Regions from separate parts of the Sporosarcina sp. Y1011 genome, predicted to be linked through region 1. Evidence: predicted binding sites of a transcription regulator. Region 1 holds the regulator's gene; each other region holds the start of a gene.
The links. The regulator LexA, encoded in region 1, represses DNA repair genes until DNA is damaged. The targets are predictions, from matches to a motif close to CGAACATATGTTCG.

Region 1 (4,598 bases):
TGCCGTCTTCAACACGGATGTAATTCCATCCGTATGATTCAAAGCGTTTACGGATATTTTCAGAGAATGACATGTCTAGTTCACCATCAAGTGAAATATCATTGCTGTCGTATAGGACAATTAATTTATTCAATTGCAGGTGTCCAGCTAGTGAAATCGCTTCTCCCGCCACACCTTCCATGAGATCGCCGTCGCCGCAAAGCGCGTACGTGTAATGATCCACAACATCAAAGTCAGTTTGATTGTATGTAGCAGCAAGGTGTTTTTCAGCCATTGCCATACCAACCGCCATACCAATCCCTTGTCCAAGCGGACCTGTCGTAGCTTCAACGCCTACCGTATGGCCATATTCAGGATGTCCAGGTGTTTTGGAGTTCCATTGTCTGAAGTTCTTGATTTCATCCATTGGGAGACCGTATCCACCTAGATGAAGGAGGCTATATAGAAGCATCGATCCATGTCCTGCTGATAGTACGAATCGGTCGCGGTTAAACCACTGTGGGTTTGAAGGGTTATGATGCATATGTTTTGTCCATAGCGTATACGCCATTGGAGCTGCGCCCATCGGTAATCCCGGATGTCCGGAATTCGCTTTTTCGATTGCGTCAATTGAGAGTGTACGAATTGTATTGATAGCTAGCTGGTCAATCTGTTGAGTCATTGTGTACATCCTTTCCCGTGATGTCTATTTATCTTCATATCCTAGTTTAGACAATCAGCGCGGTGATTGCAAAGTTCAATTTAGGTATTTGCCGTTACGTGCGTTTTTCACCTTGTCGGGTGTCACGTCATTTCCTTCTGGATCAAGCACTTTGACATGCTCGATTGTGTCCCGCATCGATGAGCGGAAAGTCTCAAGATATTCTTTCCGCAATTGTGTTTGTTCTTTAGCTTCTTCGATAGATAGACCTGTTGTCTTCGATTTCTTTGAGAGTTCATTAATTCGTTTGATTTTATCTGGTGATAGCATATTTTTTCCTCCATTTTGCGTTATAAATACAAACGTATACAAAAAAAACAGAAAGTGCAATAAATCAGACTCCCTGCTCTGTTTCATATTCTTTAAAGCGCCGATGGACAGTCGCTTTACTGATGTTGTGACCGAGCCCTTTCAAGACGCCCGTAATTTCTTCATAAGTCAGCCCTTTTTCTCTCAAAGAGACAATTTCACTGATTGGCACTTCGATACGCTCTCGGCCTTCAACGTTTCCTCTGTTTTTCAAATTGCGTTCAGGACGATACCCCTCCCTGACAGCACGTTTCATGCCCCGTCTAATTTTGGCGTTGTGCACTTTCCGTTGATATTCTTCAACTACTGCCAAAATTTCAAGTAACATCGTATCCATTTCATTAAGTGCAATTGGCCCACTATCATTGCGTGAAAAAACGGCTGTGTCTGTTTTCAACAACAGGTGCAAGACAGCCATCCTAGCATTCCCACGTCCGAGCCTCGTCTCATCTTGTATCAGTACTGCATCTACTTCTTCATCGCGGATGTAATCCAGCATACTAAGCAATCCTTCTCGGTCAATGTCGTAACCGCTATGTTTGTCCTCGAATGTAGCGACAAGTTCTAAATTGAGTTCACTAGCCAAATCTTCAAGTTCCTCTTCTTGCCTCGTAAGTGATAGTTCCTGCGTTTCTTTTTCTGTGCTCACTCGGCAATAAATGACGCACTTCTTTCGCGGCTCATTCATCAGTACCACCGGCCAGTTGTACACTGTCGTCTTCATGTGTCTGTATAGTTGGCAAAAGCAAATCTTCTCCCTTCTTGATTGTGGCAGAGGACAGATTATTTAGAGTCATCACTTCTTTAATCCATTTCTCTGACGACATGTTTTTCGAGTGGTGAAATGCAAGGCCCCAGAGCGTGTCCCCTTCAGTAATTGTAATTGTTGTGACTTCAGCTTGCTTCGTTTCATATTTACCAACTCCTATAATTGCAAAACCTAAACATAAAATAACAATAAATATACCATAACCATTGTTTTTAATGAAAGTCATCATTTCTCCCCCTTGCGAATGTTTGTTCGTATCACTGTTTTCATTATAGGAAATACAAAACTGGATGTCAACACTTATTAGAACTTGTGTTTGCCATTCCTATAGTGGGCTGATATAATGAATCTATTGAAATAACTCGAATTTCGGTGAGACTTTCACGATTTTTGATTGTTGTAAGAATTTTAGTTAAGGGGTGATTGTTGTGAAGAAAATCTCAAAAAGACAGGAAGACATTTTGACATTCATTAAATCAGAGGTAAAGAAAAAAGGGTATCCACCTTCCGTAAGGGAAATTGGGGAGGCTGTGGGGCTAGCTTCAAGTTCAACTGTTCACGGTCATCTAGCTCGTTTAGAAAGCAAGGGCTTCATTAGAAGAGACCCGACTAAACCTAGAGCAATCGAAGTCCTGGATCCTGAAGGGTTGGAAACGATGAAACCCGGAGTTCTACATGTCCCTCTTGTCGGTAAAGTTACTGCAGGTCTTCCGATTACAGCCATTGAAAACATTGAAGAGTACTTCCCTCTCCCTGAATCGTACGGCACTTCGGAGGACAACCTCTTTATGCTTGAGATTGTTGGGAATAGTATGATTGAAGCAGGAATCCTTAATGGAGATTATGTTATCGTTAAACAGCAACAGTCAGCTAATAATGGTGAGATTGTCGTAGCAATGACAGAAGATGATGAAGCGACAGTGAAGCGGTTCTTCAAGGAAAAAAATTATTTCCGTCTTCAACCTGAAAATGAATCTATGGATCCAATTATTCTCGATAATGTATCGATACTTGGTAAAGTCGTTGGCGTTTATCGTACGATTCATTAAGGGTAGACATGGAATTTCGCGTAATATTCATCTGCAATGCCAGACTATCTAATACTCTCACAAATACGAAAGAGCTATTCCTCTATTATGAAGGAATAGCTCTTTGTTATTTCCCTATTAAATTTTCCTTAACCAGTCTTCCTATGGATGACAACACAGCCACTTTCACATGCTCGTATGTGAGGCCCCCTTGAACGTATGCGGTATAAGGAGGTCTGATTGGACCATCTGCCGTAAGCTCTATGCTTGACCCTTGGATGAACGTGCCCGCCGCCATGATAACATCGTCCGTATAACCCGGCATATAAGAGGGCTCAGGTGCGTAGTGAGCATTGATGGGCGAGTTCTGCTGAATTGACTGGCAGAATGCGATCATTTGATTGGCATTTCTGAAAGATACAGACTGAATTAAATCGGTTCTTTTTTGCGTGTAATGCGGTGTTGTCTCGAGTCCAAAACTTTCGAGGAGCGCTGCCGTGAAGAGCGCACCTTTCACTGCCTGGCTAACAACATGCGGTGCCAGGAAAAATCCTTGGTACATCTCCCGTAGAGTATCAAGCGACGCCCCAGCTTCCGCTCCAAGACCAGGAGATGTCATTCGAAACGCACACTTCTCCACAAGATCTGCACGACCGGCAATATAGCCACCAGTTCTTGCAATGCCGCCGCCTGGATTTTTAATGAGCGACCCTGCCATCAGGTCGGCACCGACTTCTGTGGGCTCTTTCTCTTCGACAAATTCACCATAGCAGTTGTCGACAAAGACGACCAGGTCAGGATTGATGGCTTTTACTTTAAGGATCATTTCACCGATTTCATCCACCATAAAGGATGGACGATCTGAATAGCCTTTTGAGCGCTGGATTCCTATAATTTTTGTTTTAGCATGGATATTTTTCGATACTTCTTCAAAGTTGACCGTTCCATCATCATTTAGCTCAATGTGTTTATATGTAATGCCGTAATCCAGAAGCGATCCAGTATCTTTCCCTTTTCCTGATACGATGGATTCCAAGGTATCATAAGGTTTTCCTGTGATATAGAGCAATTCGTCACCTGGGCGAAGAATTCCAAAAAGACTAATTGAAATTGCATGGGTCCCTGAAATAATCTGGTTGCGAACGAGACAGTCCTCCGTTTTGAATACATCGGCATAGACTTGTTCCAACACGTCACGCCCTGTATCATCATATCCATAACCAGTTGTGCCATGCAAGTGAAAATCGCTTACTCTATTTTTGCGGAATGCGTTCAGCACTTTCCGTTGATTATAAAAAGCAGTTCTTTCAACACTTTTAAAAAAAGGTGCAAGTTTTCCTTCGATACGTTCAGCATCTTCAAGCAATAAATCTTCTTGTTCAGTCACCATGATTGTATTCCTCATCTCATTAAATAGTCACTATATATCTTATCAGTCTGTTCACGGAGGTCAATGTTTACAGAACTGTTCATTGAAAAATCACGAATACCTGTTAGAATTTTAGGGGTCTATTGATTGGAGGCAATACATTGGCTTGGGACGTTTTTAGCTTGATCGGTACTGCGGCATTTGCCATTTCGGGTGCAATTGTTGCAATGGAAGAAGAATATGATATTTTTGGCGTTTATATCTTGGGGATAGTCACCGCATTTGGCGGAGGTGCTGTTCGTAATGTTTTGATAGGCGTACCTGTTTTATGGAATCAAGAATTCCTCTTTATTGTTGCTACTGTTTTAATAACCGTTATTTTCTTTTTCTCAAGATTTCTTCTTGCTCATTGGAACAAATGGG
Region 2 (4,598 bases), on a different contig from region 1:
CCGAACTTCAAAAGTATTTGAAATATGTATTTACGGGACACTTGGCAATTGTTCTTGTTTTTACAATTGGAGCGGGGGGATACACGTATAGTGAGTGGCTAAAAGAAGTGCCAGCAGACTTTCCAGCGGCTCTACTGACGGCTGTCATACTTGGTGCTGTCCTTGCTATATCACCACCCGTGACACTCTTGAAACCGGCAGATACGGTATACTTTTTGCCGCTAGAAAATAAACTAAGTTCTTATATAAAACGATCTTTAAGTTGGAGCTTTTTCTCACAATTGCCATTGCCTTTTATTCTTTATATAGTGGCACTCCCGTTACTTTCTGCCACGGGGACTGGAACGAAAACAGAATTCATCGCCATCGCAATCTTCATAGTGCTTATTAAGTGGGCATTCGTTGAGTCGGAATATAATTTCAGGCATGTTTTAGATGGAGAAAAGGTCTGGTTGGACAGGGCCCTGCGGTTTTTATTGGCGGGAATACTTATTTATGCTTTCCTTGTAGGAAGTTTCCTTTACATTCCAGTTATTGCAGTCCTTATCGGAATGTACAACTTCTACTGGCGGAAAAAGAGGATGGTAAAGCCTTTCCCATACGATCACTTTATTTCACTTGAACAGAATCGTATGATGCGGTTTTACCGGTTCGCTAACTACTTTACGGACGTTCCGCATCTGAAAGGATCCGTTAGTAGAAGAGGTTGGCTTGGATTTATAACAGGTTCTCCCACTTTCGGCAAGAGTGTTTCACAGACCTACCTGATTAAGCGTACATTTATTCGAACGGATGATATTTTTTGGTTATGGGTGAGGTTGACTGTAATTTCAGCACTTGGTGCGATATTCATTCCATTCCCAATTGTTGTATTCATTTTCTCTGGGGCGCTTGCATTTGCCTCGGCAGTTCAGCTTATTTATGCATTGCGTGCGGGGGATGATTTCCGAATGGATATGCTGTTTCCTGAGAAGGAAGACACGCGACCTGGCTCAATTAGGAAAATCGTTCGTTCGGTTCAATGGATTCAAGCAGCGGTTGTTACAGTTGCTTCCCTATATCTTTATGGAGTCTCGACAATACCATTTCTAGTAGGGGCTGTCATTCTCATTACTTCTGAAGCTACTATTAGATTGACTGGGGAAAAGAAGGAAGACGAATAAGGTAAATTCATCCCGTTTGTAAGTAATTGCAGACGGGATTTATCTTTTGTAAAAGTTTAAAAATAGAATATTCAAAAAACCCTTGCAACTTCTCTCTGAAATTAGATATACTATATAAAAGGCATCAGGGGTGAGAGCGATGGAGAACAACTATTCATATGCCGAGTTTTTGAAGGCCGTCGGAAAAAACAGTTCTTCGCTTCAAGCGGAAAAGTTGTTGAATGAAATTTATTTGGATCTTTTCTTAAAACATTTACACAGGGAGCAGACGAAGTATCGACTCGCGGTTTTAATTGATGCAGCACTCGATTGTCGGGATGAAAGCGCCTTCTTATTGTATTCAGAAAGACTTGTTAAAATTGAAGAGAATGATTGAAAAGTGAGTTGACGCTACATGTTGAATAGACATGCAGCGTTTTTTTTCGCTTTAATTAGAAAATAAATCCATTGAAAAACGTATGTTCGCTTTTTACTCGTCAAAAGATGGGTAAAGTGATAAGATAGAAGTAGTATATATGGGAGTGACTTCGATGAACCAAAAATTTAAATTGCAAGCCCCTTACACTCCACAAGGCGATCAGCCGTATGCAATTGCGAAGCTTTTGGAGGGTCATGAACGGGGAGAGAAGCACCAGACTTTACTCGGTGCAACTGGAACCGGAAAAACATTCACAGTCTCGAACGTCTTAACAGAAATTAATAAACCAACACTTGTCATTGCCCACAACAAAACACTTGCTGGTCAATTATATAGTGAATTTAAAGAATTTTTCCCTGATAACGCTGTTGAGTACTTTGTCAGTTTCTATGATTACTATCAGCCGGAAGCATACATCGCTCATACAGATACCTTCATTGAAAAAGACTCAAGTATAAACGATGAAATTGATAAGTTGCGACACTCGGCTACATCTTCTTTATTTGAACGGAATGATGTACTAATCGTCGCTTCCGTCTCATGCATTTATGGTCTCGGTTCCCCGACAGAATATAATGAACATGTAGTATCGCTGCGACCGGGAATGGAGATTGGACGCAATGAGTTGCTCCGTAAATTTGTAGATATTCAATACGAACGGAATGATATAAGTTTTACACGCGGTACATTCAGGGTGCGCGGCGATGTTGTCGAACTTTTGCCAGCTTCACAGGATGAACAATGCCTCCGAATCGAGTTTTTTGGCGATGAAATTGAACGCATTCGTGAAGTGGATTCACTTACTGGTGAAATCCTGGGTGAACGAGAACACGTTGCCATTTTTCCAGCATCCCATTTCGTTACGGGTGATGACAAAATGGTAAAGGCAATTGAAAATATTGAAATAGAACTAGAAGAACGTTTGAAAGAATTCCGCAGTCAAGACAAGCTTTTAGAAGCGCAGCGCCTTGAACAGAGGACGCGATATGACCTTGAAATGATGAGGGAAATGGGTTTCTGTTCTGGTATAGAGAACTATTCCCGCCATTTGACACTTCGTCCGCCGGGGGCAACACCCTACACGCTCCTTGACTATTTTCCAGATGATTTCCTAGTCATTGTAGATGAAAGTCATGTCTCACTTCCTCAAATACGTGGAATGTATAACGGTGACCAGGCAAGGAAGAAAGTACTTGTGGAACATGGTTTTCGTTTACCTTCAGCGCTTGACAACAGGCCGCTAACTTTCCAGGAATTTGAAGGTCATGTACATGAAGCTATTTATGTTTCTGCAACACCCGGTCCTTACGAAATTGAACATACACCCGAAATGATTCAGCAAATTATTCGTCCAACAGGTCTACTGGATCCGACGATTGAAGTCCGTCCAATTAATGGACAAATAGATGACTTGATTGGTCAAATTAGAGAACGGACGAAAAATAACGAACGGGTACTAATTACGACATTGACGAAGAAAATGTCAGAGGATTTAACTGACTACCTAAAAGAAATTGGTATAAAAGTACAGTATCTTCATTCTGAGATCAAGACGCTTGAACGAATTGAAATAATTCGGGAACTGAGAATTGGAACATATGACGTACTAATCGGCATTAACCTTTTGAGAGAAGGAATCGATATTCCGGAAGTATCACTTGTTGTGATTCTAGACGCGGATAAGGAAGGATTCCTTCGTTCCGAGCGTGCTCTCATCCAGACGATGGGGCGTGCAGCACGTAATTCAAATGGTCACGTCATCTTGTATGCCGACCGAATGACGGATTCCATGACGAAAGCGATTGATGAAACCCGTCGACGCCGTGATATTCAAAGAGAATATAACGTGAAACATGGCATAACACCGACAACTATTAAGAAAGAAATTCGCGACGTCATCCGTGCAACGCTCGTATCTGAAGAAGCAATTACTTATCTAGAAAAGGTGACACAAGGCAAGAAACTGACGAAGGACGAAAAAATGACACTTCTAGTAACTCTAGAGAAAGAGATGAAAGAAGCTGCAAAAGCACTCGACTTCGAACGTGCTGCTGAAATTAGGGATACGATCTTGGAGTTGAAGTCTGAAAGGTAGGATTTTATGAAAAATAAAGAAATCGTCATACAGGGCGCACGTGCGCATAACTTGAAAAATATAGATGTGAAGATTCCTCGTGATCAACTAGTCGTTATGACCGGCCTTTCCGGCTCCGGGAAATCTTCACTTGCTTTCGATACAATTTACGCTGAAGGGCAAAGAAGGTATGTTGAATCTTTGTCCTCTTACGCCAGACAGTTTTTAGGACAAATGGACAAGCCTGACGTTGATGTTATTGAAGGGCTATCGCCCGCGATTTCAATTGATCAGAAAACGACAAGTCGTAATCCTCGTTCTACTGTCGGAACTGCAACTGAAATATATGATTATCTACGACTTCTCTATGCACGTGTAGGGAAACCAATCTGTCCAATTCATGGAACAGAAATCTCATCGCAGACAATTGAGCAAATGGTCGATCATCTGATGAAACTGCCAGATCGTGCACGAATTCAAGTGCTTGCACCGATTGTTTCAGGTCGAAAGGGAACGCATGTCAAACTGATTGAAGATATAAAGAAACAAGGTTACGTGCGTATACGTGTAAATGGTGAAATCATTGACTTGGATGACAATATTGAATTGAACAAAAACAAGAAGCATACAATAGAAGTCGTCATTGACCGGATTGTCATTAAGGAAGACATAGCACCGCGTCTGAGTGACTCTCTTGAATCAGCTCTTCGGCTCGCTGAAGGAACTGTAATGGTTGACGTTATGGATGGAGAAGAAATCCTGTTTAGTGAACACCATGCTTGTCCATTATGCGGGTTTTCAATTGGTGAATTGGAACCGAGAATGTTTTCGTTCAATAGTCCGTTTGGTGCTTGTCAGGAATGTGATGGGCTAGGGACGAAACAAGAGGTAGATCCGGAGTTAGTGATACCAGATCTAACACTCACCTTAAAAGATAATGCAA
Region 3 (4,598 bases), on a different contig from region 1:
ATTGACGCGTGCAGAATTTGCCGTCCTTCTGGTAAGAGCACTCCAAGTGCCATTGGAAGACTATAAAGGAACATTTAAGGATGTCCCATCTTCGAAAAAATGGGCAGCGCAACAAATTGAAGCGGCTTATCGCACAGGTATCGTACATGGCAAGGACGACAGGTCTTTCGATCCGGATGCAGATATTACACGTGAGCAAATGGCAGCCATGATGATGCGTGCTGTTGACTATTCAAATCCAAAACTGACGCTGAATTTGCCTCAAAACGACAAATTCAAGGATGACTCGAAAATTAACAATTATGCGAAAAAAGCAGTGAGCAACGCAAACATACTGGGCTTGATCCATGGTCGATCAAACGGAACATTCGACCCCAAAAAGCAAACTACTAGAGCAGAAACAGCGGTAGTTCTATATCGCATGCTGGACAAACTGGATTCTGCTGAAAAATAGGAACTAAAAAGGCTTCCGCTTTGTTGGAAGCCTTTTTCCTGTAATACACATCATACTACTCATGTTGAATGCTCTGTGCTGCTTGTGAAAGGCTCACAAGAAGATATTAGGAATTCACTGTAGATTGCCCTAACTCTTTCCTCTGACACTATTAGTTTTGTACGTGTTAAATCATATTTCGCATTGTTTACCAAAGGTTTTAAAAAGTCTATATAAATTATACTATTGGATAATTGCAGCACTCGTATTATCAGCATTTGGATTAATGTTTTACTCCGCGTTTACAGGTGACTCGCAACTAATTAGTATAATCGGAATTGGGGCTATTTTATTATTTGTACAAATTTATTATTCGATTAGTTTAAAACCTAATAGCGATTTAAATACCGGGGTTTATACAATGTTTGACTTTCGAAATATATCTTGAAATTAAGCATCAGTAAAAGTGTACCGTTCATTTCCTTCTTCCAAAACTTTGAGTCGAACACTTAGCAAAGAGTCTACTTCTGGTAACTCTTGTTAAGTGTTTATTTGTTGTTGCAATACGAACGTACATTCCATATACTGATTAAAAGAGGAGGGAACAGATGTGCGTGTTGAATTGATTAAGTCGATGGATCGGAATTATGTCTTAGATATGATGTACATATCAAAAGACGGTGAAATAAGCAAACATAGAATCAAGGTGCTACAGGTGGGTGAGGTATCATTCCGAGCCTATTGTCATCTTCGCGGGTCCAGAAGAACTTTTACGATTGATAACGTGCTAGCGCTTGTTCCCATGGTATATAAAGAAAGCCTGGTGATTTAGGTCGTGCGATTCATTCCATCTGGGTCAATACCTTATTTCGAAAACATGATTTACTTACCGATAATAATTACTGTATTGGAAAAGGATCGTGGAGAAATCGAAATTGGTTCATTCAAATTGAAAAAACCTTATGTCGATATTATTGAAGGTGCACTAAAGACTGCAAGGCATGAAATGAAAGAAACGAATTTATATTTGAAGCGTAATAAAATGAAAGTAATTAAAAGGCTGAATGATGGAACGTTTACAGAGTACCTATTTATGCATGATGGTCACGAAGAGCGACGGAAATATTTAAACATACGGTTACGAAACAGAACCGAGGAATTGATAAGCATCTATTTTACGAAGTCCGGAGAACACCATACCAAAGGAGCTGTTATTTCATGAGCGAACGTCAAAGAAATATTTTAGAATACATTAAAAGCTACACAGCAGAAAACCTATATCCACCAACGATTAGGGAGATTGCTAAAGCAGTCGGACTCAAATCACCATCTACAGTTCACGGTCATTTAGATAGGATGAGGGAAAACGGGTTTATCAACTTTGTTAATTCATCACCACGCACTTTGACAGTTGTTAGTTAAATGCATTCGATATATAAGGGGCAACCAAATAAACAAATCGCCTGTATCGATATGATGAGCTTCTATGCGAGCTGCATGGCTACGTTGCACAATTTAGATGTTCGTACTGTGCCAATCGCGGTCGTCGGAAACCTACAACAAAAAGGTTCAGTCGTACTTGCGGCCAGTCCCGCTATGAAAAAGAAATTTCGTATAAAGACAGGTAATCGATTATTTGAAATCCCTAGCCATCCCGAAATCCGTTTGTTTGAACCAAAAATGTCGTATTTCCTCAAAATGTCTATGGCAATCACACATATCCTCCACAATTACGTGCCTGCAGAGGCTATACATGTCTACTCGGTCGATGAATCGTTTATTGACCTAACGGGAACCGAGAAGCTCTGGGGTGACCCGGTGGAAACAGTTAAAGATATACAAGCAGAAATACTGGAAACTCTAAATTTACCATCAACGGCTGGTATGGGGCCAAATATGTTAATGGCAAAATTGGCACTGGATTTGGAAGCAAAGAAAACAAGTTTTGCGAAGTGGGAATTTGAGGATATACCGTCGAAGCTATGGCCTGTTGCACCGTTGAGTGAAATGTGGGGAATTGGTCGACAGACGGAGAAATCTCTAAATAATATGGGTATCTTCTCAGTTGGCGATCTTGCGCACACATCGCTAGAACGGCTCGAGAAAAAGTTTGGTGTAATGGGAAATCAATACTATTATCATGCCTGGGGGATTGACCTGTCCGAGTTGGGCGCACCTCTACTGGAAGGTCAAGTGAAGAGCTATGGTAAGGGTCAAACGCTTTATAGGGATTATGTAACCCGCGAATCTGTACTTGTGGTTATTCTAGAAATGTGTGAAGATGTTTCTCGTCGCGCAAGGGTGGCTGGGAAAGAGGGCAGGACCGTTCATCTAGGGATAGGATATAGCAAGCATTCTTTGGGTGGCGGATTTAGTCGTTCTCTTTCAATAGAAGAAGCTACAAATGACACAATGAATATTTACCGAGTTTGCATGGCTTTATTCGATAAATTTCATGATGGTCGTCCCGTGCGAAAAATCACAATTTCAATCACCAACCTTGAAGATGAAACATCAATGCAGCTAAGTTTTTTTGATGAGCATAAGGTTCGGAACCGTAAATTAGGCATGGTTATGGATGATATCCGAAATAAGTATGGATCCACAGCTATATTGAGGGCTGTGTCTCTAACGGATGACGGGACAGCGATTGGACGCTCTAAATTGGTTGGCGGACATAAGTAATGGGAGGTATATCATGATTCGAGATCGCGGAAGTATTAAATGGACGGCAATGATGTTGCCAGAGCATATTGTGGAATTGAGAAATTGGATGGATAAGGAGCATTATGTTGAATGCCCGGAGCTCAGTGATTGGGATTTACAATCTATCCAGGAAGAAATCGAAGTAGCGCATAAGCGCAAATGCCAAACGTTGATTAAGACTTGGAAGGACGGCAAGATTATGACACGCGGAGCCATAGTAGAAGTAATTGATGTGCAGTCTAGCTGTATTGTGCTCGATAACCCCTTTGGACCCGAGAGGATTCCATTTTCAGATATAGTCAGCGCACAATGTATGGAATGAAATAACAACGACCAATTCGATTAGGGAAAGGTCGTTTTTATTTTCGACATTCTCGAAATATTATTAAAGGTCTTCCTGACTATTTGATGTTCTATTGAAACAGACCATTCATATTAATTACACAGAAATGATTGTTACAGAAGAAGAAACAGCTTTCAATGTCCACGAGTCGAGAATTGGAATTTGTGGAAATCGATAAACTGAAAACCGTCGGCTTGATAAGAAATTAAAAAGGGGCTGTCTAATAAGTCCCTAAAATAAAACAGGTGGAGAAAAACGATTTGTTTTTCTCCACCTGTTTTTATGTTTTTACTAATTTTTCTCGAAAGTAGCTGGCGAATGCCTGCTACTTTTAGTAGGTTGTGGGCTAATGCCACAATCCCAAATTCTGTGTGGACCTCTTCGAGGCCCCCAGTAAAAATCTGCGAACGACCGATTGCCCTTGATGTGGCCAAAAACACTCTCTACGTTACGTTGTGCGTAGATGCGTGATTTCGTTTCACATTCAAGGGCTGCTTTTGCCTTTGCTTTCATTTCTTCATAAATGAGGTTCCATTGTACTTGGTCGGCTTTTGTACAGAGTGCTTTCAACGGACAATCTGAACAGTCTTCGCATTCGTACACTTTTAAACTTTGTACATACCCCGAGGCATTTTTCTTATTTACATATTTTTTGAATTCCACTCTACGCCCGTTTGGACAAATAAAATGATCTTCCTTATCGATGTAATCCCAATTTGCGCATGTGAAAAGATGTGTCCATTCAAACAAAACCGAAGCTAATTACTTTCTTCTTTACAAACTGTCCAGACGTTTGTCCTACTACAATGTGGGACTTAAAAGATTTGCAGCAATTAATGATGGAAAAAGGTATTTCAGAAGATGAGTACCTTATCCCAGCTGTCACGTTAGATCCTGAATACGATACGGAAGAGAGGTTTTACATTATTAGAAAAATTTAGGAATTAATAGTCCCAACTGGTTATTTTTAATAGGTTCGGAAGAAGAAATAAAGAAGTTTACTCAATAATTCAATTTTTTTTATGAAAAAGATGAAGGGGGATTTGTAACTCATTCAACGTCTATATATATAGCGGATACAAATAATCAAGTTAGAGCTTATCACGATATGGCAAT

Region 2: the regulator LexA is predicted to act here: its motif matches at 1,615-1,628, upstream of uvrB (excinuclease ABC subunit UvrB).
Region 3: the regulator LexA is predicted to act here: its motif matches at 1,000-1,013, upstream of AC25Y5_RS17975 (YhjD family protein).

What each region holds. Positions count from the first base shown of each region.
Region 1 is NZ_JBYHFP010000003.1:55,131-59,728, forward strand. It holds gene tkt (transketolase) at 1-661, opposite strand, end outside; gene AC25Y5_RS04505 (DUF896 domain-containing protein) at 737-970, opposite strand; gene AC25Y5_RS04510 (YneB family resolvase-like protein) at 1,035-1,697, opposite strand; gene yneA (cell division suppressor protein YneA) at 1,690-2,004, opposite strand; gene lexA (transcriptional repressor LexA) at 2,207-2,827, shown strand; gene AC25Y5_RS04525 (methionine gamma-lyase family protein) at 2,934-4,196, opposite strand; gene AC25Y5_RS04530 (trimeric intracellular cation channel family protein) at 4,337-4,598, shown strand, end outside.
Region 2 is NZ_JBYHFP010000014.1:74,696-79,293, reverse strand. It holds gene AC25Y5_RS14330 (ABC transporter permease) at 1-1,163, shown strand, start outside; gene AC25Y5_RS14325 (IDEAL domain-containing protein) at 1,303-1,539, shown strand; gene uvrB (excinuclease ABC subunit UvrB) at 1,694-3,676, shown strand; gene uvrA (excinuclease ABC subunit UvrA) at 3,683-4,598, shown strand, end outside.
Region 3 is NZ_JBYHFP010000027.1:276-4,873, forward strand. It holds partial or broken gene AC25Y5_RS17970 (S-layer homology domain-containing protein) at 1-454, shown strand, start outside; gene AC25Y5_RS17975 (YhjD family protein) at 1,269-1,655, shown strand; gene AC25Y5_RS17980 (LexA family protein) at 1,652-1,855, shown strand; gene AC25Y5_RS17985 (Y-family DNA polymerase) at 1,856-3,118, shown strand; gene AC25Y5_RS17990 (YolD-like family protein) at 3,132-3,461, shown strand; gene AC25Y5_RS17995 (transposase) at 3,774-4,232, opposite strand; gene AC25Y5_RS18000 (SCO family protein) at 4,217-4,423, shown strand.